4 regions of the Neorhizobium puerariae genome follow, and region 2 is predicted to be linked to each of the others. Evidence: predicted binding sites of a transcription regulator. Region 2 holds the regulator's gene; each other region holds the start of a gene.
What was found. The regulator PhoB, encoded in region 2, activates phosphate uptake and scavenging genes when phosphate is short. The targets are predictions, from matches to a motif close to TGTCATNNANCTGTCAT.
Positions count from the first base shown of each region.

Region 1 (7,776 bases), on a different contig from region 2:
ATGATGGTGATGAAGGACGGGTATGTGATCGAGCACGGGCTCACCGACCGGGTTCTCGACGATCCGCGCGAGCCTTACACGCAGTTGCTCGTCTCCTCGATCCTCCAGGTTTGAGGAGACGCATGGCCCCCGAAAGACGGGACGACCTCCGTTCTTCGGACAGGGCCATGCGAAAACAAGGATAAACCCATGGCTACTCCCCTCGTCGTTTCGGAAGTCTTCAAGAGCTTCATCATGCACCTGCGCGACGGCATCAAGCTGCCGGTCGTCAACGACGTGAACTTTTCCGTCGCAAGCGGGGAATGCGTCGTGCTGGGCGGTCCGTCCGGCATCGGCAAGAGTTCGATCCTGAAGATGCTTTACGGCAATTATGCCGTCGATTCCGGACAGATACTCGTCGATCACAGGGACCGGCTCGTCGACATCGCCCATGCCGACCCGCGCACCATCATCGACGTGCGGAGGCACACGATGGGCTATGTCAGCCAGTTCCTGCGCACCGTGCCGCGCGTCGCGGCCCTCGACGTCGTGGCCGAGCCGCTCGCCGCCCGCGGCTCCGATGCGGCGGAGGCGAAGGACAGGGCCGCCGAACTTCTCTCGAAGCTCAACCTGCCGAAGGAACTGTGGTCGCTGCCGCCCGCCACCTTCTCCGGCGGCGAACAGCAGCGGGTCAACATCGCCCGCGGCTTCATCACCCGCCACCGCATCCTGCTTCTCGATGAACCGACCGCCTCGCTCGACGCCGTGAACCGCCGCGTCGTGGTCGACATGATCGCGGAGAAGAAGCGCGAAGGCGTCGCGCTTCTGGGCATATTCCACGACGAGGAAGTCCGCGAGGCGGTGGCCGACCGCATCCTCGACATCACGCAGTTCTCCCCGCGAAAGGCGGTTGCAGCATGAGCACGAAACTTGGTCTGGAGCCGGCTATCCATCCGAGCGCCAGCGTCACCGGTTCCACTCTCGGCCGGTACACGGAAATCTCCGAGCGCTGCCGCATCGACGAGGCCGAGATCGGCGACTATTCCTACATCATGCAGGACGGATCGATCTGGTGCGCGACAATCGGCAAGTTCGTCAACATGGCGGCTTCCGTGCGCATCAACGCCACCAACCACCCGACCTGGCGAGCGACGCTGCATCACTTCACCTACCGCGCCGCGAACTACTGGGACGACGCCGGGAACGAGGAAAGCTTCTTCGAATGGCGGCGTGACAACCGCGTCGTCATCGGCCATGACGTGTGGATCGGGCATGGCGCGACCGTGCTTCCGGGCGTCACCGTCGGCAACGGCGCGGTGATCGGCGCCGGCGCGGTCGTCTCGAAGGATGTCGCGCCCTATACGATCGTCGGCGGCGTGCCGGCGAAACTCATTCGCGAACGTTTCACGAAAGCGGTCGGCGAGGCGATGGACAGGCTCGCCTGGTGGGACTGGGATCACCTGAAGCTGAGAGCCGCTCTCGAGGATTTCCGGGCACTTTCGGCCGAAGAGTTCCTGTCGCGTCATGCGGCGTAACATAACCGTTACGAACGTCGGCGGATTGTAACAATCCCGACATGAAACCGACATTCAGGCTTCACGAACCGCCGCTAATCGAAACTGTATAACAGGGTTGGACGGACAAGAGAGAATGAAATTCGAGCTGAGGAATGTCACCCGCCGTTTCGGCGACCGCATCGCGGTCAATGCCGTGAACGTCGAGATTCCCCAGGGCCAGATGGTCGGCATCATCGGCCGTTCCGGTGCTGGAAAGTCCACGCTCCTGCGCATGATCAACCGCCTGCAGGAGCCGAGTTCCGGCTCGATCCACTTCGGCGGCGTCGAGGTCTCGGCCCTCAGGGGGGCCGCGTTGCGCAACTGGCAGCGCGACTGCGCCATGATCTTCCAGCAGTTCAACCTCGTCCCGCGCCTCGACGTGATGACCAACGTCCTGCTCGGCCGCCTGAACCACCGTTCGACGGTGATGAGCCTCCTCAAGATCTTCAACCGGGACGAACGCGTCATGGCGATCGCCGCCCTGGAGCGTCTCGGCATCGAGCAGACGGCATTGCAGCCGGCCGGCACGCTTTCGGGTGGCCAGCAGCAGCGCGTCGCGATCGCCCGCGCCCTCGTGCAGGCGCCCAAGATGGTGCTCGCCGACGAGCCGATCGCCTCGCTCGACCCGCTCAATGCCAAGATCGTCATGGATGCGCTTCGCAACATCAACGAGCGCGAAGGCATCACGGTCATCACCAACCTGCATACGCTCGACACCGCCCGCAGCTATTGCGAACGGATCATCGGCATGGCCGGGGGACGCGTCGTCTTCGACGGTCCGCCGCAGGCGCTCGACGCTACGGCCGTGCGCGAGATCTACGGTTCGGACAAGGACGGCGCCGGCATCGACGAATCCATGACGTCGACCAGCCTCGAATCGACGCGCCGCCCGGAAGCCGCGCCCTCCGGCAACGTGATGGCCCAGGCCGCCGTCATGCGCTGACCCGTTGCCGGCCGCCGGAACAACGGCCGGAAGATTGACACCATCCATGTCACCAAAGGAGACTTCCATGTCTGCATTCCGCAAGATCCTGATGGCCACGATCGCCATCGCCTCTCTCGCCGGCAACGCGCTTGCCCAGGACGTCAAGGTCCTGCGCATCGGCCTCGACGGCGGTGAAAACGAAGCCGACCAGGTTCGCCGCACCGAGTGCGTCAAGCCCGGCCTCGTCAAGGCCACCGGCGTTTCCGAAGTCCAGCTCTTCCCGTCGCCGAACTACAACGGCGTCATCCAGGGCCTGCTCGGCGGCACGATCGACCTCGCCGTCATGGGCGCCTCCTCCTACGCCTCGATCTACCTCAAGGACCCGAACGCCGTTACCCCGGTCCTGACCACCAAGCAGGCCGACGGCTCCACCGGCTACTACTCGATCATGGTCGCCCGCAAGGACAGCGGCATCAAGACGCTCGCCGACGCCAAGGGCAAGAAGCTCGGCTTCGCCGATCCGGACTCGACCTCCGGCTACCTCGTGCCGAACGTCTCCCTGCCGAAGGACATCGGCATGCCGGTCAAGCAGTACTTCTCCGAAACCGGTTTCGGCGGCGGCCATGAGAACCTCGTTCTCGGCGTTCTCGACAAGAAGTTCGACGTCGGCACCACCTTCGGTTCCGCCCAGGGCGACTGGGCCCAGGGCTACACCTCCGGCAACCTGCACCAGATGGTCTCCAAGGGCCTGCTCGACATGGACGACGTCGTCGAGGTCTGGAAGTCGCCGCTCATCCCGAACGGTCCGCTGATGGTCTCCAACAAGCTGCCCGCCGACCTCCAGAAGAAGGTCACCGCCTACTTCGCCGAACTGCCGAAGACGGACAAGGCCTGCTTCGAATCCTTCACCGGCGGCGGCTATGTCGACTGGGCCCCGGTCGACCAGAGCTTCTACCAGACGATCATCGATGCCCGTAAGTCGGTCATCGGCGGCTGATCCTTCGGCGGGGGACCTGTCGAAAGCAGATTCCCCGCCAACAAAATCCGGCCCCTGGCCGAAACCGGGGGCTGATTTTGCAACTTCTCCCGCCAAGGGGGAGGTAAACCCACGGCAAGCCGCATCCCCATCTCTCCCCTTGCGGGGAAGCAATTCCGGCATCCAGGCTTCGGCAAAGGGCTCGATATTGCAGGCGAAGGGATCGGCGGCGGCCGCTTTCGTTACAAGGACAGTCCCCGTATGGCGAACGTAGCCGGAGCCGACCATTCGAGCGGGTTGAGCGACAGCTCCCGCACCATACTCGACCACTACCAGGGCCAGGTGCGGACCCGGCGGATCTACACCGTCGCCTCCATCGCGGTCTTCCTCGTCGTGCTCGCGGCGTCGCTTAATTTCGCCAACGACGCCAATTCCGGCAAGTTCTTCGAACGCCTTCCCTATTTCTTCGATTTCCTGAAGCATTTCGTGCCGGACAGCCCATTGGAAATCTTCCGGGCGATGTTCGACCTGCCGTCGCCCTATTCGGACGGCTCGATCAAATACGACTATACCAGCGACCGCATCTGGATCACCGACAGCTTCTATATCCCGAATTTCTTCTACCAGCTCGCGATCACCCTCAATATCGCCATCGTCTCGACCATTCTCGGCGCGAGCGGCGCTTTCCTGCTCTGCTTCTTCGCTTCCACCAACCTCGTCGGCGCCGGCATCGTGCGCTGGGTGGTGCGCCGGATCATGGAGATCATGCGCGCGTTCCCGGAAATCGTCGTCGCAGGGCTTCTCGCGGCGATCCTGTCGATCGGCCCGATCTCGGCGATCATCGCCGTCTGGGTGCACACGACGGGCGCGCTCGGCAAGCTGTTCTTCGAAGTGGTGGAGAATGCCGACATGAAGCCGGACGAAGGATTGCGCGCCGCCGGCGCCAGCTGGCTCGAACGGGTGCGGTTCGCGATCCTGCCGCAGGTGCTTCCGAACTTCGTCTCCTATACGCTGCTGCGCACCGAGATCAACGTGCGCGCCTCCACCATCATCGGCGCGGTCGGCGGCGGCGGCATCGGCGAGGTCTTCAGCCTGTCGATCGGCCGCGACCATGCCGCCAAGACCTATGCGATCATCATCCTGCTCCTGATCACCGTCATCTGCGTCGACCAGTTCTCCGCCTGGCTGCGCCGCCGGCTGATCGGCAGGCAATCCTTCGAATTCGGACGGGGAGCCGCCTGATGTCTTCGGTCCTTGCCGTCAACGCCGCCGAGCGCGAGCGCCTGCTTGCCTCCTATCCGGAAGTCTTCCACCGCAGCTTCGCGCAGCGCTGGGGCCTCGCCGTGGCCGCCGCCGTCGTGCTCGTCTATCTCGCTTTCTGCTTCGTCTTCTTCAACGTCATCCCGACCTTCGTGAACGGCAACTGGGACCGCGCGGCCATCTATCTCCAGGACTGGTATTCCTGGCGCGCCCAGCCGCGCCTGCGCTTCCAGAACGGCCAGGTGGTGCCGCAGTGGACGAGCCGCGCCCAGTATCCGCAAAACGCCACCATCCCCTGGATGACCCCCTCGGCCGACGGCGGCTACACCGTCACCTTCGGCGGCAGTGGCGACCGGCTGGACATTACGCCGAGCCGCGTCGACGTCCATCTGGACGGCAGGCTCTATCCCGTGACGATCACGCCCGAACGGGCGTCGCTGCCGGCCGGCGCACCGGCGCAGATGGAGCAGGACGGCAACAAGGTGAACGTCTATTTCGGCTTCGAGGGCCAGGCCGAGATCCGCAACAGCCAGGTCTACATACAGAGGCGCTTCCTCGGCTGGGCGAATTTCTTCTTCGATACCCAATCCCCCTTCTGGGGCCGCGGCTTCGGCGAGGTCGCCGGCCTGATGTTCTCCGGCGAGCGGCTCGACCCCGCCCGGTCCAACGCCTCGCTCGCGCTCGACAACTTCCTCAACAATGCGAGCTGGCAGCACGCCGATATCCTGTCGAAGCTCATGCAGACGCTGGTCATGGCCTTTGTCGGCACGCTCTTTGCCACGCTGGTCGCATTTCCGCTCGCCTTCGTCGCGGCCCGCAACATCACCCGCAGCCGCGTCGCGAACTGGGGCATGAAGCGCCTCTTCGATTTCCTGCGCTCGATCGACATGCTGATCTGGGCGCTGTTCTTCACCCGCGCCTTCGGACCCGGACCGCTGCCCGGCATCGCGGCCATCTTCTTCACCGACAGCGGGGCGCTGGGCAAAGTCTATGCGGAAGCGCTGGAAAATGTCGACGACAAGCAGCGCGAAGGCGTGAAGTCGGTCGGCGCGGCGCCTGTCATCGTGCAGCGTTATGGCGTCGTTCCGCAGGTCCTGCCGATCTTCATCTCGCAATCGCTCTATTTCTGGGAATCGAATACCCGCTCGGCGACCGTCATCGGCGCCGTCGGCGCCGGCGGTATCGGCCTGAAACTGCTCGAATCGATGAAGACCAATTCCGACTGGGACAAGGTCGCCTACATGGTCCTGCTCATCCTCGGCGTCGTCTTCATCTTCGACAACCTCTCCAACGCGCTGCGTTCGCGCGTCATGGGCAAGAAGAACCACTGACGCCTGTCGCCTGCCACGCACCGGTTTCGGGATAACGGCGCGCATGCGCCGAATAACCGGATTCCATCATCATTCTGTCACGGAAATCTTTTAGCCCGGGGTCCTGTTTCGGGGCGCGGTGGCAGGTTAGTCTGCCACCGGCCTCTCCTGATTCCGGAATCCCGTCTTGCGCTACGCTCTTTATTTTTCGCCCGCTGAACATCATCCGCTGACGAAGGCGGCAACGCATTGGCTCGCCCGCAACGCCTTTGGCGGCGAGACCTTCCCCACGCCAGAGGCCGACGGATTGGCCGGGGACACGATCCGGGAGCTGACCGCCGATCCGCGCCGCTACGGGTTCCATGCAACGCTGAAAGCGCCGTTCGAGCTGCATCCGGACCGCAGCGAAGCCGAGCTGATCGCCGCCTTCGAGCGCTTCGCGTCAGAGACCCCGGCCTTCGATATCTCGAACGCCATCATCGGCCAGATCGGCCGTTTCTTCGCTCTCGTTCCCGACACCGTCTATCCCGAGCTTCAGGATTTCGCCGCCCGCGTCGTCGAGGAATTCGAACCGTTCCGCGCGCCGCTTTCCGAGGCGGATATCGCCCGCCGCAAGCCGGAGGCCCTGAGCGAAGCGCACCGCGCCAACCTCCACCGCTGGGGCTATCCCTATGTCATGGAGGAATTCCGCTTCCACATGACGCTGACCGGCCAGGTGCCGCCCGAACATGCGCCGGCCATGCGCGGGGAACTCGACCGCCGCTTTTCCGCCTTCGCAAATGCGCCGCTCGCGATCGACGGGATCGCACTCTTCGTCGAACAGGAGCGGGGGGCGCCCTTCATCGTTCACCGCTGGCTCCCGCTCGCGCCCGCTTCCGAAAATAGAAAGATCGCATCATGACCGCCGAACTCGTGCTCACCAACGCCCGCATCGTGCTGGAGGACAGCGTGATCCACGGCTCCGTCCAGATCCGCGACGGCGGGATCGCCGACGTTTCCGAAGGCAGTGTCCGCGTCGGCGAGGATTTTGACGGCGATTACCTGGTCCCCGGCCTGGTCGAGCTGCATACCGACCACCTGGAGCAGCACTATTCGCCGCGCCCCGGCGTGCGCTGGAACACCACGGCTGCCATCCAGGCCCATGACGCGCAGGTGGCGACCTCGGGGATCACCACGGTTTTCGACTGCCTGCGCATGGGCGCGGACGAGGACGGCGGTTTCGCCAGGGGCGAGATGCGCGAGATGGCCGACGCCATCCAGGCCGCCAGCCGCGACGGACGGCTGCGTTCCGAACATTTCATCCACCTGCGCTGCGAAGTCTCGGCCGACAATGTCATGGAGCATTTCGTCGATTTCGAGAACGATCCCCATGTCAAGCTCGTGTCGCTGATGGACCATGCCCCCGGCCAGCGCCAGTTCCAGACGATGGGCCAGTATACGCTCTACTACCAGAAGAAGCGCGGGCTCAGCGACGAGGCTTTCGCCGCTTTCGTGGCCAAGCGGCAAGCGGAATCGGCCCGCAACTCCACTCCGCACCGCATCGCGATCTCGCAGGTCTGCGCCGACCGGCGCATCACGGTCGCGAGCCATGACGACGCGACGCTCGCCCATGTGGACGAGGCGATCGAAAACGGCGTCCGGCTGGCGGAATTCCCGACCAGCTTCGATGCCGCCAGGGCTTCGCACGAAGCAGGCATGAGCGTGCTGATGGGCGCGCCGAACGTCGTGCGCGGACTGTCGCATTCCGGCAATATCGCCGCCCGCGACCTC
Region 1 is NZ_JBHMAA010000025.1:32,040-39,815, reverse strand. It holds gene phnK (phosphonate C-P lyase system protein PhnK) at 1-114, shown strand, start outside; gene phnL (phosphonate C-P lyase system protein PhnL) at 190-900, shown strand; gene ACFFP0_RS22200 (DapH/DapD/GlmU-related protein) at 897-1,514, shown strand; gene phnC (phosphonate ABC transporter ATP-binding protein) at 1,630-2,478, shown strand; gene phnD (phosphonate ABC transporter substrate-binding protein) at 2,546-3,457, shown strand; gene phnE (phosphonate ABC transporter, permease protein PhnE) at 3,698-4,678, shown strand; gene phnE (phosphonate ABC transporter, permease protein PhnE) at 4,678-6,027, shown strand; gene ACFFP0_RS22175 (DUF1045 domain-containing protein) at 6,194-6,907, shown strand; gene ACFFP0_RS22170 (alpha-D-ribose 1-methylphosphonate 5-triphosphate diphosphatase) at 6,904-7,776, shown strand, end outside.
Region 1: the regulator PhoB is predicted to act here: its motif matches at 1,552-1,568, upstream of phnC (phosphonate ABC transporter ATP-binding protein).

Region 2 (7,776 bases):
CTTTTTTGTTGGACATGGCTGCCATGCCGGTTTGACCTTGCCTGTCCGCGCCCGAATAGCTATCTCCATATCCGCGAGGACGACCTCCCCCAATCCGGGCAGAAACTCCGGGACGACCCGGAACAGACGAAGAGCTCGCCGGCTCTTGGGGAGTCATCATGCGTACGACACGCGACCGTATCCGCCACGCCATCAGCTTCGAACTGATCGGCCTTGCCATCGTCACACCGCTCGGCTCTTTCGCCTTCGGCATGCCTGCCGCCGATATCGGCGTGGTCGGCCTGGGGTCAGCCACGCTCGCGACCGGCTGGAACTATGTCTACAATCTCGGCTTCGACCACGTCATGCAGCGGATGACAGGCAACACCCGGAAAAGCCCTGCCGTCCGCGTGGCGCACGCGGTTCTGTTCGAACTGGGCCTGCTGATCATTCTCCTGCCGCTGATCGCCTGGTATCTCGGCATCGGCATCCTGCACGCCCTTGCGATGGACCTGTCCTTCGCGCTTTTCTATGTGGTCTACGCCTTCGTCTTCAACTGGGCCTACGACCGGCTTTTCCCGCTGCCGGAATGGCAACAGGAAGCGCAGGCGCACTGACTACCGAATAGATCAGGACTGGCGTTCCCGGATCGCTTCCGCAAAGCGCTCGCGGCCTGGAAGGATGTTCCGCCTGGAGTCCCGCTTCAGGCCGCCGGCCGAGGCTGCAGCCCGCCCGATCTCCCGCATCCAGTGGTCGAGCTTGCGCGCCGCGCCGCCGCGGCGTGTGGCGCCGAGCTTGAAGAAGCGAAGCGGACGAATGCCGCAAAAGCCCAGGACCTGGTATTTCAGGCGCCGCGTGACGGGATCGCCATAGACCCAGCGCAGATACCAGGGCGGGGTGTCCATGGTGATGATGACATCGGCGGAGCGCCCGGTGAGCAGGCGATCCCACAGAAGATCCTCGCGATGATATCTGAACGTGAAGCCCGGCAACAGAAGCCTGTCCAGCAGCCCCTTCACGGCCGCCGGTTCGGCTCCCCACCAGAGCGGGAAACCGAACACCAGATGATCGCAGGCGTCGAGCGCTTCCGCCACCCTTTCGAGATCGGGCTCCCAGGGCTGATCGCCGGCATAACCGCGGTGGAGGACCGGGTCGAACGACAGATCGCGCACGGCAAGACGCGTCACCGAGACAGCGCCTGCCAGCGTTTTTTCGTAGTGGTCCAGAAGAGCCCCGAGAAGCCGCCCCTCATCGGGATGGCCGTCGATGATCAGTACGTTCATGGCTACGCTCCGAGGTTGCCCTGAAAGCAGCCTACGGCATCGGCCCGAAAATCGGAATCGATTTTCGGAAAGCACGATGCGTCGATTCAATAGGGTAGAGCGTCCTTGGTGCGTCCTTTCGGACGCATGGCGCTCTAGGGCCGGGAGCCATTCAAACGCCAGAAGAAATACTCCGCGCCAGACGCGCCACCTGGGCGCGGCCGGCCGCCGACGAAGTCAGTCAGGCTTCCATCGAATATCCCGCGCCGCGAACGGTGCGGATGACATCCTGCATGTTGGAGAAGTTGAGCGCCTTGCGCAGGCGCCCGACATGCACGTCGACAGTGCGTTCGTCGACATAGATATCGTGTCCCCAGACGCCGTCGAGAAGCTGCGAACGCGAGAAGACACGGCCGGGCGAGGCCATCAGGAACTCCAGGAGACGGAATTCCGTCGGGCCGAGGCGGACCTCGCGGCTCTTGCGATGGACGCGATGCGTCTCACGATCGAGCTCGATATCGCCGCAACGCAGGACGCTGGACAATACTTCCGGCCGGGCTCGACGCAGCATCGCCTTGACGCGGGCCATCAGTTCCGGCGTCGAGAAAGGCTTCACGACATAGTCGTCGGCACCCGTGGCAAGGCCGCGAACACGTTCGCTCTCCTCGCCCCGGGCCGTCAGCATGATGATCGGCAGGCGTTCCGTTTCCGGGCGCATGCGCAACCGCCGGCAGAGCTCGATGCCGGAAACGCCGGGCAGCATCCAGTCGAGGATCAACAGGTCCGGCGTGCGCTCCTGAAGCCGGATCTCGGCCTCATCCCCCCGCAGGATTGTCTCCACATCGTAACCTTCGGCTTCGAGATTGTAGCGAAGAAGCACGCTCAGTGCTTCCTCATCCTCCACGACCGCGATTTTTGGCAGCATTCTGGCCTGCTCCGTCAGCATTCCGTCATTCGGTGATCGCGCCGAGCGTATTCGACGTATCGTCCTTCGGACGCTCGCCTTCCGGCTGGGCGCCCGTCGTCATGTAGTAGATCGTCTCGGCGATGTTGGTGGCATGGTCGCCGATACGCTCGATGTTCTTGGCGCAGAACAGGAGGTGCGTGCAGGTGGTGATGTTGCGCGGGTCTTCCATCATGTAGGTGAGGAGTTCGCGGAACAGCGACGTATACATCGCGTCGATTTCCTCGTCGCGGATGCGGATCGCCTCGGCCTTCTCGGCCGAACGGCTGGCATAGACGTCCAGCACTTCCTTGAGCTGCACGAGCGCCAGGTCGGAGAGGTGCTCGATACCGCGGGCGAGCTTGCGCGGAACGCCGGTGCCCTGAACCGCGATGACGCGCTTGGCGGTGTTCTTGCCAAGATCGCCGACGCGCTCCAGGTCGGATGCGATGCGCAGCGTGCCGACGATCTCGCGAAGGTCGGACGCCACCGGCTGGCGGCGGGCGATCGTGACGATCGCCTTGTCCTGGATCTCGCGCTCCGCATGATCCAGGATCACGTCGTCGGAGATGACCTTCTGGGCGAGAGCGGAGTCGGAATTGACCAGCGCCCGCACGGCGTCCGAGCACATCTGCTCCGCAAGGCCGCCCATTTCGGAAATGCGGCGGATCAGGTATTTCAGTTCTTCGTCATAGGCCGACAGAATATGAGTCGATGCCATTTTCTAATCCTCGAAAAGTGAAACCAGGCAGCGCGGACGGCCGATCAGCCGAAGCGGCCCATGATGTAATCCTGGGTGCGCTGGTCATCCGGATTGGTGAACATCTTGTCCGTGTCGTTCTCCTCGACCAGCTGGCCGAGATGGAACATGGCGGTACGCTGCGAAACGCGCGCGGCCTGCTGCATCGAGTGCGTCACGATGACGATCGTGTAGTTGGCGCGCAGCTCGTGAATGAGCTCCTCGACCTTGGCGGTCGCGATCGGGTCGAGCGCCGAGCAGGGTTCGTCCATGAGGATGACCTCCGGCGAAACGGCAACGGCGCGGGCGATGCAGAGACGCTGCTGCTGGCCGCCGGAAAGCCCGGTGCCGGATTCATTCAGGCGATCCTTGACTTCCGTCCAGAGGCCGGCGCGCTGAAGGCTGGCCTCCACGATCTGGTCCATGTCCGACTTGTTCCTGGCGAGGCCGTGGATGCGCGGACCGTAGGCTATATTCTCGTAGATCGACTTCGGGAACGGGTTCGGCTTCTGGAAAACCATGCCGACGCGGGCGCGCAGTTCCACGACGTCGATCTGCGGATCGTAGATATCGTCGGTGTCGAGCGTGATCCGGCCGGTGACGCGGCAGTTGTCGATCGTGTCGTTCATGCGGTTGAGCGTGCGCAGGAAGGTCGACTTGCCGCATCCCGAGGGGCCGATGAGCGCCGTCACGGTGTTTTCGCGAACGTTGAGGTTCACGTCGAAAAGCGCGCGCTTTTCGCCGTAGTAAACCGAAACGTCCTTACCGATCATCTTGTAGGAAACGTCATTCATCTTCTGGTCCAGCGCCTTTTCAACTGCTGCTTCTGACATCATGTTCATCGTCTTACTCCTTTACCAGCGCCGTTCGAAGCGGCGCCGCAAGAGAATTGCGCCAACGTTCATTATGATGAGGAACAGGAGCAGGATGATGATCGCTCCCGAGGTACGCTCGACGAACGCGCGCTCGGCCTCGTTCGCCCACATGTAGATCTGTACCGGCAGCGCCGTCGACGGATCGAGCGGCGTGGTCGGGTAATTCGCCACGAAGGCCACCATGCCGATCAGCAGCAGCGGTGCGGTTTCGCCGAGCGCATGGGCGAGGCCGATGATGGTGCCGGTCAGGATGCCCGGCATGGCAAGCGGCAGGACGTGATGGAAGATCGTCTGCATCTTCGAGGCGCCGAGGCCCAGCGCCGCCGAACGGATCGACGGCGGCACGGCCTTGAGCGCCGCGCGGGTCGCGATGATGATCGTCGGCAGCGTCATGAGGGTCAGCACCATGCCGCCAACGAAGGAGGCCGAACGCGGCAGGCCCATGAAGTTGACGAAGACCGCGAGACCCAGAAGACCGTAGACGATCGAGGGAACGGCCGCGAGGTTGTTGATGTTCACCTCGATCAGGTCGGTGAACTTGTTCTTCGGCGCGAACTCCTCGAGGTAGATGGAGGCCGCGACGCCGATCGGCAGCGACAGGAGCAGCACGATCAGCATCATGTAGAAGGAGCCGATGAGCGCAACGCCGACGCCGGCGGCTTCGGGACGGCTGGATGCGCCGTTGACGAAGATGCCGGTGTTGAAGTGCTTTCCGAGCGCGCCGCTTGTCGCGAGCTGGTTCATCCAGCCGACCTGCTGATCGCTCACCTTGCGGTTCTGCTCCGGAACCGAAAGATCGATCTGCCCCTTGAAGGCGGAATCGAGGTCGCCGGCTGCGAGCAGCGCCACGTTCTGCGTCGTGCCGACCAGCGCCGGATTGGCGACGATCATGTCGCGGAGCTGGGCGCGCACGCCGTCCGACAGCATGCCGTTGACCGCCCGAATCCTGGCGCGGTCGTTGACGTCGACACCCAGCACCTTCGCAAGCGCGTTGCGGGCGATAACCGGGTAGTTGGCGGTGACCAGCTTCTGCGGATCACTGGCGCGTTCGTTCTGCGGATCGATGATCTGTTCGGAGAACTCCACCGGCACGGTGATCATCGTCTGCTGGAACGCGGTATATCCCTTGGAGACGACCGACCACAGAAGGATCAGCAGGAAGATGATGCCGAAGGCGAGCGCGGCAACGCCATAGGCCCGGAAGCGGCGCTCGGCGGCGTAACGGCGCTTGATGCCGATATCCCGACGTCCGGGCCTGGCCTTGGATATGCCTGCGACGGGAGAAACTACATCGGTCATTCGTACTGCTCCCGATATTTGCGCACGATGTAGAGCGCGTAGATGTTGAGGCAAAGCGTGATGGCGAAGAGCGTGATGCCGAGCGCGAAGGCCACCAGGGTCTGCGGCGACGTGAATTCAAGGTCGCCGGTGAGCTGGTTGACGATCTTGACGGTCACGGTGGTCATCGGTTCGAAGGGGTTGAGCTGCATGCGGGCCGCAACGCCGGCAGCGAGCACGACGATCATGGTTTCGCCAACCGCACGGGATGCGGTCATCAGAAGCGCGCCCACGATACCCGGCAGTGCCGCCGGCAGGATGACGCGCTTGATGGTCTCCGAACGGGTGGCGCCAAGGCCGAGCGAACCGTCGCGCAGCGACCGCGGCACCGCCGTGATGATGTCGTCCGACAGCGAGGAGACGTAGGGGATCAGCATGATCCCCATGACGAAACCGGCCGTCAGAACGCTCTGCGCCTGGATGAAGTTGGCGTAGTCGCCCGTCACGAGCCCATTCAGCTGGGAGGAGATATCGCGGAGGAAGGGACCGACCGTCGTCAGGGCGAAGAAGCCGTAGACGATCGTCGGAATGCCCGCCAGCACCTCAAGCAGGGGCTTTGCCGTCGAACGAACCCGCGAAGATGCGTATTCGGACATGTAGATGGCCGCGAAAAGGCCGATCGGCACCGCGAAGAGCATCGCCACGAAGCCGATATAGAGTGTGCCGAGCAGCAGCGGGATCAGACCGAACTGACCTTCCGAACCGCCCGAACCGGCAGCGGCGAAACGCGGGTCCCAGACCGTGCCGAAGAAGAATTCCCAGGCCGGCACATGCGTGAAGAAGCGCGTTGCCTCGGTCAGCATGGAGAGAACGATGCCGATGGTCGTCAGGATCGCGATCGAAGAAGCGACCACGAGGCTGACGAGGATGACCTTTTCCACCCGATTGCGGGCGCGGAAGCGCGGTGCGATCTGGCGATAGGCAAAGACCGCGCCGAAAGCGGAAACGGCGAGCACGACGATCGTCATGGCGAGGCGGCTGCCGAACGTCATCGCATTCAGCTTTCCGGCGGCCTCGACCATGTAGGGCTGCGGATCACCGGCAAGCGGAACGCCCTTTGCGCCCAGCGCCGCGCGAAGCTCGACGGGATTGCCGCTGACACGGCCGACCTCGTCGGGCGTCAGCGCATTCAGGCCACGGGCGATCGAGCCGACCATGCCGAGGGCGAGACCCTGTTCCGCCTCGGATTGTGCCTTCACCTCATCCGGAAAGGAACCGCGGACGGAAGAGCTGATGTAGGCAGGGCTGGCAACCAGCCAGACGAAAAGAATAATGGCTGCCGGGACGATCGCCCAGACCGCAACAAAAGAACCATAGTAGCCGGGCCGCGAATGAAGCTTGGAGGAAAGCCCTCCGGCCAGCGTCATCGCGCGCCGCGCGCCAGCGACGTAACCGACAAAGCCGATTATCGCCACAATCAACAAAATCCATGATGTACTCATCATAATCCCCCGGCGTACCGCCTTCGGCGGCATCCCTTCACCGCCCAGTCCCGGTCATCGGAACCGATCGCATCGCCGTTGCGCCATCCGCGCAACAATCACCGCACCGGAGCCGGCCATAAACAGGCCGGCGCTGCCACCCTTGGCCGAAAAGCCGGGCTGGCGCCGTTCACACGGCGCCAGCCCAAGTCAGATTACATGGTCTTGCCAGCAGAGAAGTCCTTGCGGACCGCATCGCGCTGAGCATCCGGAGCGGCAACGAGGCCGTACTCGGCCAGCGGGCCGTCCGGGCCGACCATATCGTCAGAGATGAAGAACTCGACGTATTCCTTGAGGCCCGGGATAACGCCCAGGTGAGCCTTCTTCACGTAGAAGAAGAGCGGGCGGGAAACCGGGTACTTCCCGGTGGAGATCGTTTCCGTGGACGGAACGACGTCATGAACGGTGGCGACCTTCAGCTTGTCCATGTTGTTTTCATAGAAAGCGAGGCCGAAAACGCCGAGGCCAGTCTTGTTCGCAGCGATACGGGCGAGCGTTTCGGTGTAGTCGCCGTCGATGTCGACAGCCGCACCGTCCTTACGGATTGCGACGCACTTGGCGGCAGCCTGCTTGGCATCGGTGATGGCAGCCTTGATGACGTCCTGAGCGCCGGCTTCCTTGCAGCCTTCGGTCATGATCTTCTCTTCGAAGACCTCACGGGTGCCGTGCTTGGAACCCGGGATGTAGGCAGCGATCGGGCCCTTCGGCAGGGTTGCGTTGATCTCGGACCAGTTCTTGTAGGGGTTGGCGACGAGCTTGCCATCGACGACGACTTCAGCGGCGAGAGCCTTGTAGAGGTCCTTCGGCTCGATCTTCATGTCGCCGTTGCTGGAATCGGTGGCGAAGACGATGCCGTCATAACCGATCCGGATTTCCTGGATGTCGGTCACGCCGGCAGCCTTGCAGGCTTCGATTTCGCTCTTGTTGATCGGACGGGAAGCATTGGCGACATCGATCGTGGCTTCGCCGACGCCCTTGCAGAACTCCTTGAGGCCAGCGCCCGAACCACCGGATTCAACGACCGGCGTCTTGAAGTTCGGGAAGGTCTCACCGAAGGTTTCAGCGACGATCTTCGCATAGGGAAGAACCGTGGAGGAGCCAGCAACCTGGACCTGGTCACGCGCGGCGGCAGCGCCGGCAAACGCAACGGAGGCCACCA
Region 2 is NZ_JBHMAA010000015.1:194,341-202,116, reverse strand. It holds gene ACFFP0_RS14245 (PACE efflux transporter) at 159-596, shown strand; gene ACFFP0_RS14240 (NAD(P)H-dependent oxidoreductase) at 609-1,262, opposite strand; gene phoB (phosphate regulon transcriptional regulator PhoB) at 1,483-2,166, opposite strand; gene phoU (phosphate signaling complex protein PhoU) at 2,192-2,905, opposite strand; gene pstB (phosphate ABC transporter ATP-binding protein PstB) at 2,950-3,765, opposite strand; gene pstA (phosphate ABC transporter permease PstA) at 3,778-5,097, opposite strand; gene pstC (phosphate ABC transporter permease subunit PstC) at 5,094-6,578, opposite strand; gene ACFFP0_RS14210 (substrate-binding domain-containing protein) at 6,773-7,776, opposite strand, start outside.

Region 3 (7,776 bases), on a different contig from region 2:
CGGCGATCCGGCGTCGCCGGCCCCAGAGCATCTGATCTGCGTTCGGGCGCACGGCGCTCTACGCCTCCTTCAGCCGCACGCCGAAGCCGAACAGGAAGGTCAGCGCCGCGCCGGCCGCGGCCGTGCCGTAGAGCCAGAACGCCGGCCCGGCGGCATCGCCGGTGGCGAGCGCGGAGACCAGCCCGGTCGCCGTGGCGATCATGCCGGCGACACCCGCGCCGATCGCATAACCCGCGGTCGAGATCGTCGGCAGGAGGGCGCTCGCCAGATCCCGCTCCACCCGGTCGGCCGCCTCCATCGCCGCCTGGTTGACATTTGCCCAGGCGGTGCCGAAACCGACGCCGATCGCCACCTGGCCGAGGACCAGCAGGAGGACATGACCGGTGGCGAAGGATGCGCCGAGCGACAGGAAACCGAAAAGCTGGAACAACGGGCCGCTGCGCATCCACCCGTGGCGGGCCTCGCGCGCCGCCACCCGGCTCGCGATCACCGCCACCACGCTCCAGGTGAGCGCCATGAGCACCACGAGATAGCCCACCACCGAGGGGCGGAAATCGAAGACCGCGCCGATCATCACGGCGAGGTAGACGCTGCCGACCGAATGGCTGGCAGACATCAGGAACAGCACCCAGAACCCGTGCCCCAGCACCGAACCGAGCCGGAAGGCGCCAGCCGGAAAGAGCCTCGGACCGATCCTGCCGTCCAGCCTCAGCGCGGGCACGAACAGCCCCGCCCCCGCCGCGATCGCCACGGCCTGCATGACGCCACCCGTTGCGACCGACGAGAGGGACAGGACGAAGGAGGCGGCGAGGCAGAGCGTGATCGTGGCGAAGGAGAGCGGAACCGGCGCCGCCTCGGTCACGCGCGGCCGCGCGGCGAACGCGAAGACCGGCAGGAGCAGGACGAAGGGCGCGACCGCCAGAAATGCCGCCCGCCAGGAATAGGCCTCGGTCAGAAGCCCGCCCGCCAGGGGGCCGGCGATCGCCGCGACGGCCCAGACGATCGCCTCGACCGCAAACACCCTGGCGACCAGCGCGGAGGAAAAGTTTGCGGGGATGAGGCTGTAGCAGACCGCCACGATCAGGCCGTCGGCGATGCCCTGGAGAAGCCGGCCGGCCATGATCCAGGAAAAGGCCGGCGCGGCGAACGCCATCAGGCCGCCGAATGCGAAGACCAGCGTCGAAACCACGAGGCCGGCGCGCGTGCCGAACCGGTCGCGCAATGCCGCGGCGCCGGTTCCGCCGGCGATCGAACCGAGGAAATACAGCGTGTAGGCCCAGCTGAAATATTGCGTCCCGCCAATCTGCTCCGCCGCCGGCGGCAGCGCCGCGACGATGGCGAACTGGTTGAACGCGTGCAACCCTATGCCCGCCGAGATCAGCGCAAGCATCGCCCCGTCCCGGCCGCTCAGAAGCCTCGACCAGCCCGCATCCATTTCCTGCAACATGCCCGCCCCTTTCTCCTTGTCACGGTTGCCGGCACGCTACAACCTCAAGGGCAGTTGAGGTCAAGACCCGAAATGGAAATAAAAGTCGATATATTTCAATATCTTATTGGAACAGTCCCTTTTGCAGGATTCCATATTTTAGATATAGCTTTTCAAGCAGATCGCACTACATCCCTTCCGTCACCAACCGGAGGGAATCCCATGAGGGCTCTTTTCATTCTCGCTGCGTCGGCCGCCATGACCGCCTCTTCCGTTGTGTTTGCCGCGGATGCCGTGCCGCAGGTTCCCGCCGCGCCGGAGGCGGTGGAAACGCCGGTATCGTTCACCTGGTCCGGCCCCTATGCCGGTCTCCACGGCGGTTATGCCTGGGGCGAAGGGGATGCGACGACGGCTGGCGGCGGCGGTTCGGACAGCTTCGACGGCGGCCGGTTCGGCGGTTTCGTGGGCTATAACTGGCAGTTCTCGAACGGCTTCGTGGCCGGTGTCGAAGGCGACCTGAACTACGACTGGAACGAGAACAGCTATACGGGCGGGTTCGACATGGATACCGGCTTTTCCGGGGGCGTGCGCGCCCGTGTCGGCTACGCCTTCGACCGGGCGCTCCTCTATGCCGCGGGCGGCTGGACGATGACCAATATCAGCGTCGACGGCTCCGGCGTGAACGACGACGACACCCTGAACGGATGGACGGTCGGCGCCGGTCTCGACTATGCCTTCACGGACAACGTCTTTGGCAGGATCGAATATCGCTACAACGACTATGGCGACGGCAGCCTGGCCGGCTTCGACACGGACTTCAACCAGCACGTCATCAATGTCGGCATCGGCGTGAAGTTCTAGAACATCCTGCGTTCAGGTGGAATCGCCCGGGCGCAGATGATCGGAACGGCGCTCCATCCGGTGAAGGCGGTGACCGGTTCAGGGCCGGTTCAGGGCCGCTTGACGACCTTGAAGGCGATGAACTGCGTCTTCTGCTCCCTGGAGAAATTGTTGTCCGAGACGAAGACCAGCATGTCGCTGCCATCCGTGCCCTTTGCGAAGGTCACGCTCTCGATATTGTCCGGCTGCAGGCCGATCGCCCGCATGTCGAGGACCTGGCTCTTGCGGACCGGCACGACCGGCGCCTCCGCGCCTGCAAGCGACGCCACGGCGGAAATATCGGTCGCTCCCGCGATGTCGATCATGAAGACCCTGATCGAATTGCCGAAACCCTGCGCGAAGCCGCGTTCGACCACCAGAAGGCGATGGTCGTCCAGCGCCAGGATTTCCGAGGCGCCGTTGTCGTTCCAGCCCTTTTCCACCGTGGGCGCCTGCGGGATCGGCTCGATCGGATAGGCATATTGCGCCTTCGGCTTGCCGGTCGCCGCATCGTAGCGGATCATGCGGGCGAGCGCGCCGCGCGCCAGCCCGGCGATGGGGCCGTCCTGGTAAAGCGCGGATTCGGGCAGCGCCATCACATCGCCGTCCGGCAAAACGGCGAGCGCTTCGAACGCCAGGTTGTCGCGGACGCCGGCGGACTTGTCGGCGGTCGGGGCAAACCCGGCGGGAAGCTCGAATTCCCGGATGAAGGAGCCGTCCGCGGCGGCAACGCGCACGAAGGGCGGCAGCAGCTGCTTGGCGTCGCCCTCGCTCGACCAGTAGAGGCCGTCCTTGCCCAGGCGGATCGATTCCGGATCGACCGACTTGGCGGCGAAGGCCGCGCCGTTCCGGTCCTTCAGGGTCACGGTCTTCAGCACCTTCACATCGGTTATCCCCGCCGCGGAGACATCGATGGCAAGCTCGTAGAAACGGGCCGGCGCCTTTTCCGAACGATCGTCGGAGATGGCGATGAAGCGATTGCCCGCCGGATCGTATTCGAGGCCGGACAGGCCGCCGAGCTCGATCCCGTCGAACTGCGCGCCGGTCGGGATCACGTATTCCCCGGCGAAAGCAAGCGCGATGCCGGCCTGGCAATCGCCGAACGGGCACGGCGTTTCAACCGTGACGCCGGGTTCGGCGGCCGGAACCGGGGAAGCGAGAAGGATGGCGAGGGCAACGGTCGAAAGCAACGATTTGAGCATGAATCAATATCCGGCAATTCGAGGAACGGTCGCAAAAACTGCCGCTTCCCTTGCCACAGGAATTTTGCCGTCGTGTAACGTCGGCCTTTCATAGATATAAAATTTTCATGACAGGCTCCGTCGGGACCCGTCCGACCGCGCCACCGCGACGGCGCCTATTCGTTGAATCCGTAGGCCCGGAGCTCCGCGACATTGGCGGCGAGGTTTTCAGCAAGCCGGAAACCCGCCGACAGAAGAAAACTGGCGATCAGGGCGGCTATGAAAGTCTCCGTATCCCCAAACAAGACCATGGTGTCCTCCCGCACGTCTTCATCTTCAACAATACGCTCAGGAAGACCCTCTAAAAACTTGGGAAACATACGTAATCAAATCTACGGTACTTCCTTTTCGCCTGACCGCGCGGGGGTAGAACAGGAGGAGTTCCCCCCAAAGGAGTATGCCGCCACGCAATTTGACGTTTGTCAAAATTTCGAGAGGCTATTATCCTGCAACCTTAAGCATCAGCTCGGGCGGGGGTCGTGGTGCAGGAATTCATCGCAAGGAAAAACATCGAACGTTTCCGTTCGATGCTGGAAACGGACGAGAACCGGAGAAGCACGATCGAACAGCTGATCGAAAGGGAGGAGCGCGCCCTGGAGACCATCAAGTCCAAGGTGAAGCCGGACCAGGATTGAAGATGAAAAGGGCGGCGGGAGATGCCGCCCGGTCAGCGCCGCAGGGCGCCTCACATCGCCACGCGCTCCGGCGTGTAACCGGCTTCACGAATCGCCTCCTCGGCTGCCGCCGCGTCGCCCTCGACCGTCACCTTGTGGGCCGAAAGATCGATCGCCACCGCAGCACCCGGCAGGGCTTCGCCCAGCGCGCCGCGCACCGTCTTCTCACAATGGCCGCAGGTCATGTCCGGCACGTTGAAAATCGCAGTCATTCCAGGAAATCTCCTTGTTCCAACATATCTCTCTTCTGCACCTTCCAACGGTTGGAAGGTCAAGCGTGATGCCTTGCCTTGCCCGACGGCGCGGGCGCTTCTCCCGCAAGGTCGTCGAGGATCGGGCAGTTCGGCCGGTGGTCGCCGCCGCAGCAGTCGGCAAGATGCGTCAAGGTCTTCACCATGCCCTGCATCTCGGCGATGCGCCTTTCCAGATCGGCGATATGGGAGGTCGCCACCTCCTTCACCGCGGCGCTCGTCCGGCTCTTGTCCTGCCAGAGCTTCAGCAGCGTCTCGGTCTCCTCCAGCGAGAAGCCGAGCGAACGCGCCCGCTTGATGAAGCGCAGCACATGCACTTCCTCGTCGCCGTAGACCCGGTAATTGTTGCCGGTGCGGCCCACGGGGCGGATCAGCCCGATCTCCTCGTAATAGCGGATCATCTTGGCGGAAACGCCGGAGGCGTTCGAAGCCTCGCCGATATTCATCGCGATTCTCCAATCTTCACCGCCTTGAGCCTCAGCGCGTTGCCGAGCACGAAGACGCTCGACAGCGCCATGGCGCCGGCCGCGATCATCGGCGACAGCAGCCAGCCGAAGGCGGGGTAGAGCGCGCCCGCCGCGACGGGGATCAGCGCCACGTTGTAACCGAAAGCCCAGAAGAGGTTCTGCCTGATATTGGTCATCGTCGCGCGGCTCATGGCGATGGCGGAGACGGCGCCGGAAAGCTCGCCGCCGACCAGAACCACGTCGGCGCTTTCGATCGCCACATCCGTGCCGGTGCCGATGGCAATGCCGATATCGGCCTCGGCAAGCGCCGGCGCATCGTTGATGCCGTCGCCCACGAAGGCGAGTTTCCGGCCGCCGGACCGAAGCTCGTGGATCGCCTTCACCTTGCCCTCCGGCAGGACCTCGGCGACGACCTTCCCGATGCCCACCTGGCGGGCGATGGCCTCCGCCGTGCGGCGGTTGTCGCCGGTCACCATAACGACCTCGACGCCCATCGCCTGCAGCGCCCGGATCGCATCCCGGCTCGCGGGCTTCAGGGGATCGGCGACCGCGATCGCGGCCGCGACCCGGCCGTCTACCGCCGCGTAGAGCGGGGTCTTCGCCTCGTCGCCAAGCCTCGCGGCGGCTTCGGCGAACGCTTCCACCGAAAGCCCCAGCTTCTGCATGAACCGGTCGGCGCCGACCGCGACCTTGCGGCCATCCACCACGGCCTCGATGCCGTAGCCGGTGACCGACCGGAACGTCTCCGCCTTCGGCACGACGAGGCCCTTCGCCTCGGCCGCCTTGACGATGGCCTCGGCGATCGGGTGTTCGGACTGCGCCTCGACGCTTGCGACAAGCCGCAAGACCTCGTCAGCCGCAAAACCTTCCGCCGTGACGAGATCGGTCAGTTCCGGCCGGCCCTTGGTCACCGTGCCGGTCTTGTCGACCACGACGAGCCCGACATTGCGCAATTCCTGCAATGCCTCGCCCTTGCGGAAGAGCACGCCGAGCTCCGCCGCCCGGCCGCCGCCGACGACGATCGAGGTGGGAACGGCAAGCCCCATGGCGCAGGGGCAGGCGATGATCAGCACCGCCACCGCATTGACCAGCGCATGGGCGAGCGCCGGGCTCGGGCCGTAGAAGAACCAGACCAGGAAGGTGAGGAGCGCGATGGCGATCACCACCGGCACGAACCAGGCCGTCACCCGGTCGACCAGCGTCTGGATCGGCAGCTTCGAGCCCTGGGCCTGCTCGACCATGCGGATGATCTGGGCGAGCATCGTGTCGCGGCCGACCTTGTCGGCGCGGAAGCGGAACGAGCCGGTCTTGTTGATCGTGCCGCCGATGACCGTCGCGCCGGCGGCCTTCTCCACCGGCAGGGGCTCGCCGGAGATCATCGATTCGTCGACATTCGAGGAACCGTCGATCACCGTGCCGTCGACGGGCACGCGTTCGCCCGGCCGGATCACCACGACGTCGCCGGCCACGACTTCGCCCGCGGGGATGTCGACCGTCTTTCCATCCCGCTCGACGCGGGCGGTCTTGGCCTGCAGGCCGGCGAGCTTCTTGATCGCCTCGCCGGTGCGGCCCGTCGCCCTCGCCTCGAGCAACCTGCCGAACAGGATGAGCGTGACGATCACCGTGGCGGCCTCGTAATAGACGAAGCGGGCGCTTTCCGGCAGCAGGCCGGGCGCGAACGTCGTCACCAGCGAATAGCCGTAGGCCGCCAGCACGCCGACCGCGACCAGCGAGTTCATTTCCGGCGCCCCGCGCAGGAGCGCCGGCAGGCCGAGCCGGAGGAACCGGAAGCCCGGCCAGAAGATCACCGCCGTCGCCAGGACGAAATAGAGATAATGGAGGTTCTGCGTCTCGATGACGCCCATCAGCCAGTGGTGGAACGGATCGTAGACATGCCCGCCCATTTCCAGCACGAAGAGCGGCAGGGTCAGCACGAGGGCGATGGCGAGGTCGCGCTTCAGCGCCCCCTCCTCGCCCTGGTGCATATGCATGTGGTCGTGCCCGCCGGCATGGGCCGCACGATCGTACGCCATGGCGGCATGATCCATCCGGGCATGATCCATCCGGGCGTGATCCATGCCGGCGTGGCCTTCATGGCCGGTATGATCGTGGTGATGCTGGTGCCCGGCATGGCCGGCGGATGCCGCCGGCAGCATGCCCGCCTCGCGCAGCGCATGCTCCATCGCGCCGGGCGGAACCTCGTAACCCACTTTCCGGATCGCCTTTTCGAGGTCGTCGGGCGAAAAACCCTCTGCGGATTCCACCGTCAGCTTCTTCGTGGCGAAATTGACGGCGCTCTTATCGATGCCGGGCACCCTGGCGGCGGCGTTCTCGACGCGGCGCACGCAGGAGGCGCAGGTCATCCCTTCGACCGGAATGGTGAGGGGTTCGGCTTTGTGGATCGGTTTCACGGTCTGGTTCATGGGCGGACTCTCTGTTTCCCGCCCTATGTGGGGCTTCCCATCATGGGAAGGTCAAGGGGTGAAATCAAATACTCTTGTATCGTATCCCGGATACGCCTATCTTCGATGCCGGAAGGAGCTGGCCATGACTGTTCGGGACCGGATCAAACGCTATCGCGAAACCGGAGGAGCCGCCGATCTCGTGCGGGTGGAAGTCCTCGTGCCCGTGGACAGACGGGCCGATATCCTTTCGCAGGCCGCAGCGATGCGGGATGAGCACCGGCAGAGGAAAGAGCGGCTGCAGCGGTCGGTCGATCAAGCGCTCGATCTTTACAGGCTGCGGGTTCTCGACAATATCGACCTCGACCGCCTGCCCGATCTCAAGGACAAGTCCCGCGTCATCGCCAATGCCCTGATGGAACGCGGGGATGCCCGG
Region 3 is NZ_JBHMAA010000024.1:315,546-323,321, forward strand. It holds gene ACFFP0_RS21150 (MFS transporter) at 59-1,447, opposite strand; gene ACFFP0_RS21155 (outer membrane protein) at 1,649-2,287, shown strand; gene ACFFP0_RS21160 (esterase-like activity of phytase family protein) at 2,377-3,507, opposite strand; gene ACFFP0_RS21165 (hypothetical protein) at 3,663-3,866, opposite strand; gene ACFFP0_RS21170 (hypothetical protein) at 4,029-4,181, shown strand; gene ACFFP0_RS21175 (heavy-metal-associated domain-containing protein) at 4,232-4,432, opposite strand; gene cueR (Cu(I)-responsive transcriptional regulator) at 4,492-4,917, opposite strand; gene ACFFP0_RS21185 (heavy metal translocating P-type ATPase) at 4,914-7,361, opposite strand; gene ACFFP0_RS21190 (hypothetical protein) at 7,486-7,776, shown strand, end outside.
Region 3: the regulator PhoB is predicted to act here: its motif matches at 3,604-3,620, upstream of ACFFP0_RS21160 (esterase-like activity of phytase family protein).

Region 4 (7,776 bases), on a different contig from region 2:
CCGAGCGCAGCTCCACCCATTGCAGGCGGCGGATCGCCCCATGCAGGAAATCGCGGCTTGCGAGGATGGCGACGAGCGTCGCCCCGGCGGCTGAAGCCGGCACCATGTCGCCGGTGACGGCAAGCACGCCGAGGCCGAACGTGAGAATGGCCGCGATGACCGAGGTGGCGCTGAAGGAGTGCTGCGCGATCGCCTCGCGCAGTTCGAACAACGCCATGACGGCGGCGACGGCGAGGAGAAAGCCGATGGTCACGATGCCCGGATAAGCGGAGGCGGCGCCCAGGCTGCGTTCGATAAGACTGCGTTCGATCAGGCCGGCGACGCCGCCGAGCATGCCGATCATCGTGAAGGTGCGGATGCCCGCCGTGCGGGCCCCCTCGGGCTCGTCCCGCTCGCGCCAATGCCGCTCCACGCCGACGGCCGCACCGATGGCGACCGCCAGCCCCACGCGCTGGAAAAGCTCGACATTGTCCAAGTCTATCCCCGCCCCTTCCTCTGCCTCCCCGGCGTTGCCGGTCTGCTCACCGGCCAGTCCCGGCCGGGCGCCCGCTGCCGGAGCCGGTCACTGGATCGACTGCCCCGGCTGCGACGAAACCAGTGTCGTGCCGCGTCGGAACCGGTTCGCCGCCTCGATCGCCTGCTTCTGCGTTTCCTCGTTGATGCCGAGGTAGAAGTCTTCCAGCGCGGGGTCCTGCAGGCCGGCGCGGCGCGACAGCACATACCACTTGGCCGCCTCCACCGGGTTCGGGCGCGTGCCGAGGGCTTCGATATAGAGATGCGCGAGCTTGTTCTGGGCGACCACGTTGCCGCGATGGGCGGCGACCCGCATCCATTCGAAACCCTTGTCGTAGTCCCGTTCGCCGCCGACGCCGTTCACCAGCCAGACGCCCATGTCGAGCTGCGCCGTATCGAAGCCGGCCTTGGCGGCGCGCTCCAGCCATTCGCGCGCCTTCGATTTCTTCTCCGCCGGCATGTCCTTCAGCGATACGTAGAGCTGCGCCACCGCATATTGCGCGTCCGCCACCCCTTGCGCGGCGGATTTCTCATAAAAAGGCAGGGCCATGTGCAGCCCCTTTTCGCCGGGATTGTCTGAGACGACGATCTGCGCCCAGTTGAACTGCGCCGAGGAATTGCCCGCCTCCGCGGCCTTCCGCATGAACTCGTCGGCCTTTTTCTTGTCGCGGGGCACGTCGCGGCCGGTCATCAGCAGCATCGAATACTGGAACATGGCGGCCGGATCGCCGCCTTCCGCGGCCTTCTGGTACCAGAAGGCCGCCGCCTTGGCGTCGCGCTTGATGCCCTGCCCCTTGGTCATCATTTCGGCGACCAGCGTCTGGGCCGCCGCATCCCCCGCGCCGGCGCGCGTCAGCGCCCTGTCGAGTGCGGTGACGAAAAGGCCGCGCTGATAGGCGCCATAGGCCTCGTCGACCGGGCCGCCGTAAGGTTTTTCGGGCGGCGCGGGCGGCAGCGCCGCGCCCATGCGCTGATAGAGTTCGACGCCGCCGGACGGAACGATCCCACCGGGCTGGCCCGCAGGTTCGACCGTGCCCTCCGCCGCGCCCTCGACCGCCTGCGTCTCTACCCGCTCCTTCTTCATCTGCTGGGTATCGGGTTCGACGGGACGGGTCATCGCCCGGATGTCGGCTTGCGCCAGGGCAAGAGAAGGCACGACGGCCGAGGCAAACAATATCGCCAGCAGCCTCTTCGGGATCACACGGGAAGAACGGTTCGAACGCATGAAGCTCATCAAGCCTCAAACCGTGGCGCTTTTTCGTCCAGAATGGCGTTGATCTCCGCAACGGCCGCCGCCGCTCCCTTCGGGTGATCGAAAACCGCGGCTCGCAGCGCCACGAATTCGGCACTGGTCTCGGCCACGGCAAGCGCCGAAGCGGTGTCGCCGCCGCCCATGACGATGCAGGGAATTTCCACCATCGAAGCCCACCATTCGCCGAGCGCGAGGTTCTTCGGATGCGCCTCCGGCTTGATGTCGCCGTCGAGCTTGCCGAAGAAGATGTAATCGGGACGCAATTCGCCGATCTCCAGCGCGTGATGCCGGTCGGATGCCCCGCCGGCGCCGATGATCAGCTTCGGCACGAATTTGTCGATCGCCTCCTCGATCTCGGCAAGCGGGCCGGCGATATGCAATCCGTCGGCCTTGGCCCGCCCCGCCACGCGGCTGTCTCCGGCGATCAGCGCGGCCGCGCCCGCCGCCTGGATGACCGGCACCAGCGCTTCGGCGCGCTTCTGGAAGGCCTGGTCGTCGAGACTGTATTGCGGCAGGATCACGGAAGCGACATCGCCGCCGGAAAGCGCCTCTTCCAGCCGTTTTGCCTGCTCGGCGGCGTCATCGTCGTCAGGCACGATCAGCACGAGGCGGCAGCGGTCTTCCGGTTCGGTCATGTTCTTTCCATCCAGCGGATCGCCTGTTCGCAAATCCGCACTCGTTTTCTCTTCGCAAATTCGATAGACCGGACCGATTGAAGGATCAACCGCCCCGCCCATTCGAAAACCTCATGCCCGATACGCTCAGCCTGACCTTTTTCACCTTTGCCATACCCGCCGTCCTGCTCGTCGGCCTTTCGAAGGGAGGGATCGGCGGCGCGCTCGGCCTGATGGGCGTCCCCCTGATGTCCATGGCGGTGGACCCGGTGAAGGCGGCCGCGATCTTCCTGCCGATCCTCATCCTGATGGATATCGTCGCCCTGTGGTCCTGGCGGAATTTCAACGATCCGAAGACGCTGATGATGATCCTGCCGGGCGGCATCATCGGCATCGCGCTCGGCTGGGCCACGTCGGCCTATGTCTCGGACGATGCGCTGCGCCTCGTCATCGCGGCGGCGACGCTCCTCTTCACGGTCCGTTATTTCTGGCAGGTCTACGGCCCGCGCTCGAACATGCCCGTGGCGCCGCTGCCGCACCGGCCGGCCGCCGCCACCTTCTGGGGCGCGCTTTCCGGTTATGCGAGCTTCGTCGCCCATGCCGGCGGACCGCCCTTCCAGATCTATGTGCTGCCGATGCGGCTCGACCCGAAATCCTACACGGGCGCCAGCATCCGCTTCTTCGCGATCGTCAATGCGGTGAAGGTCATCCCCTATTTCTTCCTCGGGGCGCTGGACCGGGAAAACCTGACGATCTCCGCCACGCTTCTGCCGGTGGCGCTCGTCGCCACCATGCTGGGAGCGGCGATCGTCAAGCATCTGAAGGCCGAGGTCTTCTATCCCATGAGCTATGGCCTTGCATTGCTTGCCGGCCTGAAGCTGCTCTGGGACGGTCTTCCCTTCTGAGCAGGGGCAGTAATTACGAGACAACTAAAAAAGCATAAAATAATATTGCGTCGATATTGCTGCAACGCACAATAAATCTTGCCGTTACCATGCGTTTACCGTAGATTCGGCGCATGACGACCGTTGACCCCTTTGCAGCCATAGCTGATCCGAACCGGCGGCACTTGCTGGAGGAATTGCGGCGTTCGCCGAAAACGGTCAACGAACTCGCACAGGGTCTGCCGATCAGCCGGCCGGCGGTATCGCAGCACCTGAAAGCCCTGCTCGACAGCAATCTCGTGACGGTGACGGCGAATGGCACGCGGCGCATCTATGCCGTCAACAGCAAGGGCTTCGACAAGCTCAATCTGTGGCTCGATCAGTTCTGGTCGTGACCGGGATGTCTGCAAGTCACCACGTTTGGGTTCGTCGACCACGACCAGAACTGCATTTTCATAATTTCCGGATTGTCTTCTGCCGCATCTGAATGCCTCTTACTGATCATGACGCGAGGCGGCGGCGGGTTCTCCCATTGAGAAAATCAGTGACGCGTAGAGGCCTTGAGGCGTTGCATTTGGTCCTTGATGCGCAGCTTGCGGCGCTTGATGTCGGCAATTTCGCGATCATCGGAAGAGGGGGACGCGAGAATGGCCTGCAACTCCTCCTCCAGAGCGACGTGCTTCTTTTCAAGCGATGCGATATGAGCCTGGACGGTCATGTGGCATGTTCCTTCCTTGGTCACCTGCCCCGGCTTCCCTTTGGCCGGAGCTTCAGGTTTGCAACAGAAGTGTGACACGATCGGCATCGTTTGTCGAAGGAGAAATCATGATTTGAAGAGGGCAAATTCGTGACGTTGCCTAACTTCCCGTTAAGCCGGTTTGGTGGTAGAGGCTTGCGGACATCGTCGGCGACCGCTCAAGAATGGCCGGGCGTGAGAATGGGGACTGGAATATGGCTGATCAGGAACAGGCGGATATCCGGCTGACACTCGCAAAACTCCGTCAGGAGCACGAGGACTACGATGCCGCGATCAACGCCATGATCCAGGTCGGCTGCGATGCGCTGAGGGTTCAGCGCATGAAGAAGAAGAAGCTGGCGATCAAGGACAAGATGAGCCAGCTCGAAGACCAGATCATTCCCGACATCATCGCATAGGGTTCAGATATGTCCGAAAGACCGTCCGTCGCGATCATCATGGGCAGTCAGTCCGACTGGGAGACCATGAAGAACGCCGCCGATACGCTGGAAGCGCTCGACATCGGTTACGAAGCCCGCATCATCTCGGCGCACCGCACACCGGAACGGATGATGGAATTTGCCAGGGGAGCCCGCGCCGAGGGCTTTCAGGTCATCATCGCCGGCGCCGGCGGCGCGGCGCACCTTCCGGGCATGACCGCGGCGATGACGCCGCTGCCGGTGTTCGGCGTGCCGGTGCAGTCCAAGGCCCTGTCCGGCCAGGACAGCCTGCTGTCGATCGTGCAGATGCCGGCGGGCATCCCGGTCGGGACGCTGGCGATCGGCAAGGCGGGAGCGATCAATGCCGCGCTGCTTGCCGCCGCCGTGCTGGCACTGAACGACGACGGGATCGCCGAGCGGCTCGACGAATGGCGTGCCCGCCAGACGGCCGCCGTCGCCGACTATCCGATAGACGAGGCCCCATGACCGTCCGCACCATCGGCATCATCGGCGGCGGGCAGCTCGGCCGCATGCTTGCCATGGCCGCCGCCCGGCTGAATTTCCGCACGGTCGTCCTTGAACCGCAGCCGGACTGTCCGGCAAGCCAGGTGGCCAACGACCAGATCGTCGCGGCCTATGACGATCCGGCGGCGCTCGCACAACTCGCAAGCCGATGCGACGTGGTCACCTACGAATTCGAGAACGTCCCGGTCGGCGCGGCCGAGGCGCTGCAACGCTCCGTATCCGTCCATCCCCCGGCAAAGGCGCTCGAAGTTTCCCAGGACCGTCTGGCGGAAAAGCGCTTCCTCAACGCCTGCGGCATCGAGACCGCGAAATTCCACGCCGTCGACAGCCAGGCCGACCTCGAAAAGGCGCTCGCCGATTTCGGCGGCAGGGGCGTGCTGAAGACATGCCGTCTCGGTTACGACGGCAAGGGCCAGCGGGTCTTCCGCACCCCCGGGGAAAGCCCCGCCGGCGCCTATGAGGCGCTCGGCTCGGTGCCGCTGGTTCTCGAAAGCTTCGTGCCGTTCGAGCGCGAAATCTCGATCATCGCCGCCCGCGCCGCGGACGGCAGGGTCGTCTGCTTCGACCCGGCGGAGAACGTCCACAGGAACGGTATCCTGCACACCTCCGCCCTGCCCGCCCGCATTTCGGAGGCGACCGCCGAAAGCGCCCGCGAATCGGCCGAAAAACTGCTGGCGGCCCTCGATTATGTCGGCGTCATCGGCATGGAATTCTTCGTCATGGCCGATGGGACCCTGATCGCCAACGAGATCGCGCCGCGCGTTCACAATTCCGGCCACTGGACGGAGGCTGCCTGCGTCGTCTCCCAGTTCGAGCAGCATATCCGCGCCGTCGCGGGCCTCTCGCTCGGCGATCCGCACCGGCACTCCGACTGCGTGATGACCAACCTCATCGGCGACGATATCCTGGAAGTGCCGTCCTGGCTGGCGAAGAAGGACGTGCTCGTGCACCTCTACGGCAAGACCGAATCCCGCCCCGGCCGGAAAATGGGTCATGTAACGGAATTGAAAGGCCCGAAATCGCCGTCACAAGGTTGACATGCGGCGAGCCTCGGGTTATCTGCACGGCCAACTTGAGAGCGCGCCCCTCCAAGAAAAAGGCGGCGCGCTTTTGATTGATAAGGACAAGCGGCTTCAAAGGCCCACAGACTGCTGGATCAGTACAATGAAGATCAAGAACTCGCTCAAGGCGCTGAAGGCTCGTCATCGCGATAACCGTCTGGTTCGCCGCAAGGGCCGTATTTACATCATCAACAAGCAGAACCCGCGCTTCAAGGCTCGTCAGGGCTGATACGGCTTTCGGCCTCGGCAACCCGCCGGCCGATCAAATTGTCGATAGCGCGATAAATCGGGTTTGACCTTGGGCGCATGCGGATTACCTTATCCGCATGCGCTATTTTCGTTCCAGCTCACTGATTCTGGCTGCGGCCCTGTCCGCCTCCTCCGCCCTCGCCCAGACGGCGGCACCGGCCCCGCCCGCTGCGGCACCTCAGCAGGCAGCACCGCCGCTTGCGGCACCTGTCATCCCCGCATCCGCTCCCAGGGCAGCCAATCCGCTCGATCCGCTGTTCGACGCGCTGAAACGCGAGCGCGACCCCGACAAGGCGCGCGGCATCGCCAGCCAGATCATGACCGGCATGAACGATTCGGGCAGTCCCACGGTCAACCTGCTGATGCAGTGGTCGGCAACGGCCATCAAGGAGAAACGCAATGCAGCGGCGCTCGACTTCCTCGATCAGGTGACCCTGCTCGACCCGGCCTATCCCGAGGGTTGGAACCGCAGGGCGACATTGCACTACACGATGGGCAACGCCCGCAAGTCCATGGCCGATATCGCCGAGGTGCTGAAACGCGAGCCGCGCCATTTCGGTGCGCTGGCCGGCATGGCCGGCATCCTGATGGAAGCCGGCAAGGACGATCTCGCGCTGAAGGCGTGGGAAGATTATCTGGCCGTTTACCCCGCCGACCGCGAGGCGCAGGAAGCGGTGACGAAACTGTCCGAAAAGATCGCCGGCAACCGGACCTGACGCCGGATCTGGCCGCCTCATGGTGATTCTGCCCCTCGCCGTCATCGGCGCCCTCGCAGCAGCCTTTGTTTTCACCGCCTGGAAGGCCAGGGCGATCGAGACCGCGTTCCCGAACAGCGGCGACCTGATCGACGTCGGCGGTTTCCGCATGAATTCCCTGCATCTGCCGCAGCCTCACAATGCCGACCTGCCGCCGGTCGTCTTCATCCACGGCGCCAGCGGCAATCTGCGCGATCAGGAAACGGCCTTCCGCCGGGCTCTGGAACATCGCGCCGAACTGCTCTTCGTGGATCGGCCGGGACATGGTTATTCCGAGCGCGGCGGCGCCGAAAACGATTTTCCGGACGGTCAGGCGGCCGCCATCGCCCGGCTGATGGAAAGGCGCGGCATCGAAAAGGCGATCATCGCCGGCCATTCCTTCGGCGGCGCGATCGCCGCCAGCTTCGCGCTCGGGCATCCGGAGAAAACGGCCGGCCTGCTTTTCCTCGCGCCCGCCACCCATCCCTGGGATGGCGGCGTCGACTGGTATTACGCCATTGCCGCCAGGCCCTGGATCGGCCGCCTGTTCACCCGGCTCTTCACCCTGCCGGCCGGGTTGATTCTCATCGACAAGGCGACCAGCACAGTCTTCCATCCGAATCCGAAGCCGGAAAGATACGTGCAGGACGGCGCTCCTGCCCTCGTGCTGCGGTCGGAAAACTTCCGCCACAATGCGATCGACTGCGTCAATCTCAATGACTACGTGCAGGACACGGCTCGACGCTATCCCGAGATCGCGGTGCCCAC
Region 4 is NZ_JBHMAA010000034.1:48,397-56,172, reverse strand. It holds gene ACFFP0_RS26995 (MgtC/SapB family protein) at 1-475, opposite strand, end outside; gene ACFFP0_RS26990 (tetratricopeptide repeat protein) at 563-1,747, opposite strand; gene ACFFP0_RS26985 (thiamine phosphate synthase) at 1,747-2,400, opposite strand; gene ACFFP0_RS26980 (sulfite exporter TauE/SafE family protein) at 2,514-3,284, shown strand; gene ACFFP0_RS26975 (ArsR/SmtB family transcription factor) at 3,398-3,658, shown strand; gene ACFFP0_RS26970 (YdcH family protein) at 3,805-3,981, opposite strand; gene ACFFP0_RS26965 (YdcH family protein) at 4,215-4,418, shown strand; gene purE (5-(carboxyamino)imidazole ribonucleotide mutase) at 4,428-4,925, shown strand; gene ACFFP0_RS26955 (5-(carboxyamino)imidazole ribonucleotide synthase) at 4,922-6,001, shown strand; gene ykgO (type B 50S ribosomal protein L36) at 6,129-6,254, shown strand; gene ACFFP0_RS26945 (tetratricopeptide repeat protein) at 6,352-6,990, shown strand; gene ACFFP0_RS26940 (alpha/beta fold hydrolase) at 7,010-7,776, shown strand, end outside.
Region 4: the regulator PhoB is predicted to act here: its motif matches at 4,042-4,058, upstream of ACFFP0_RS26970 (YdcH family protein).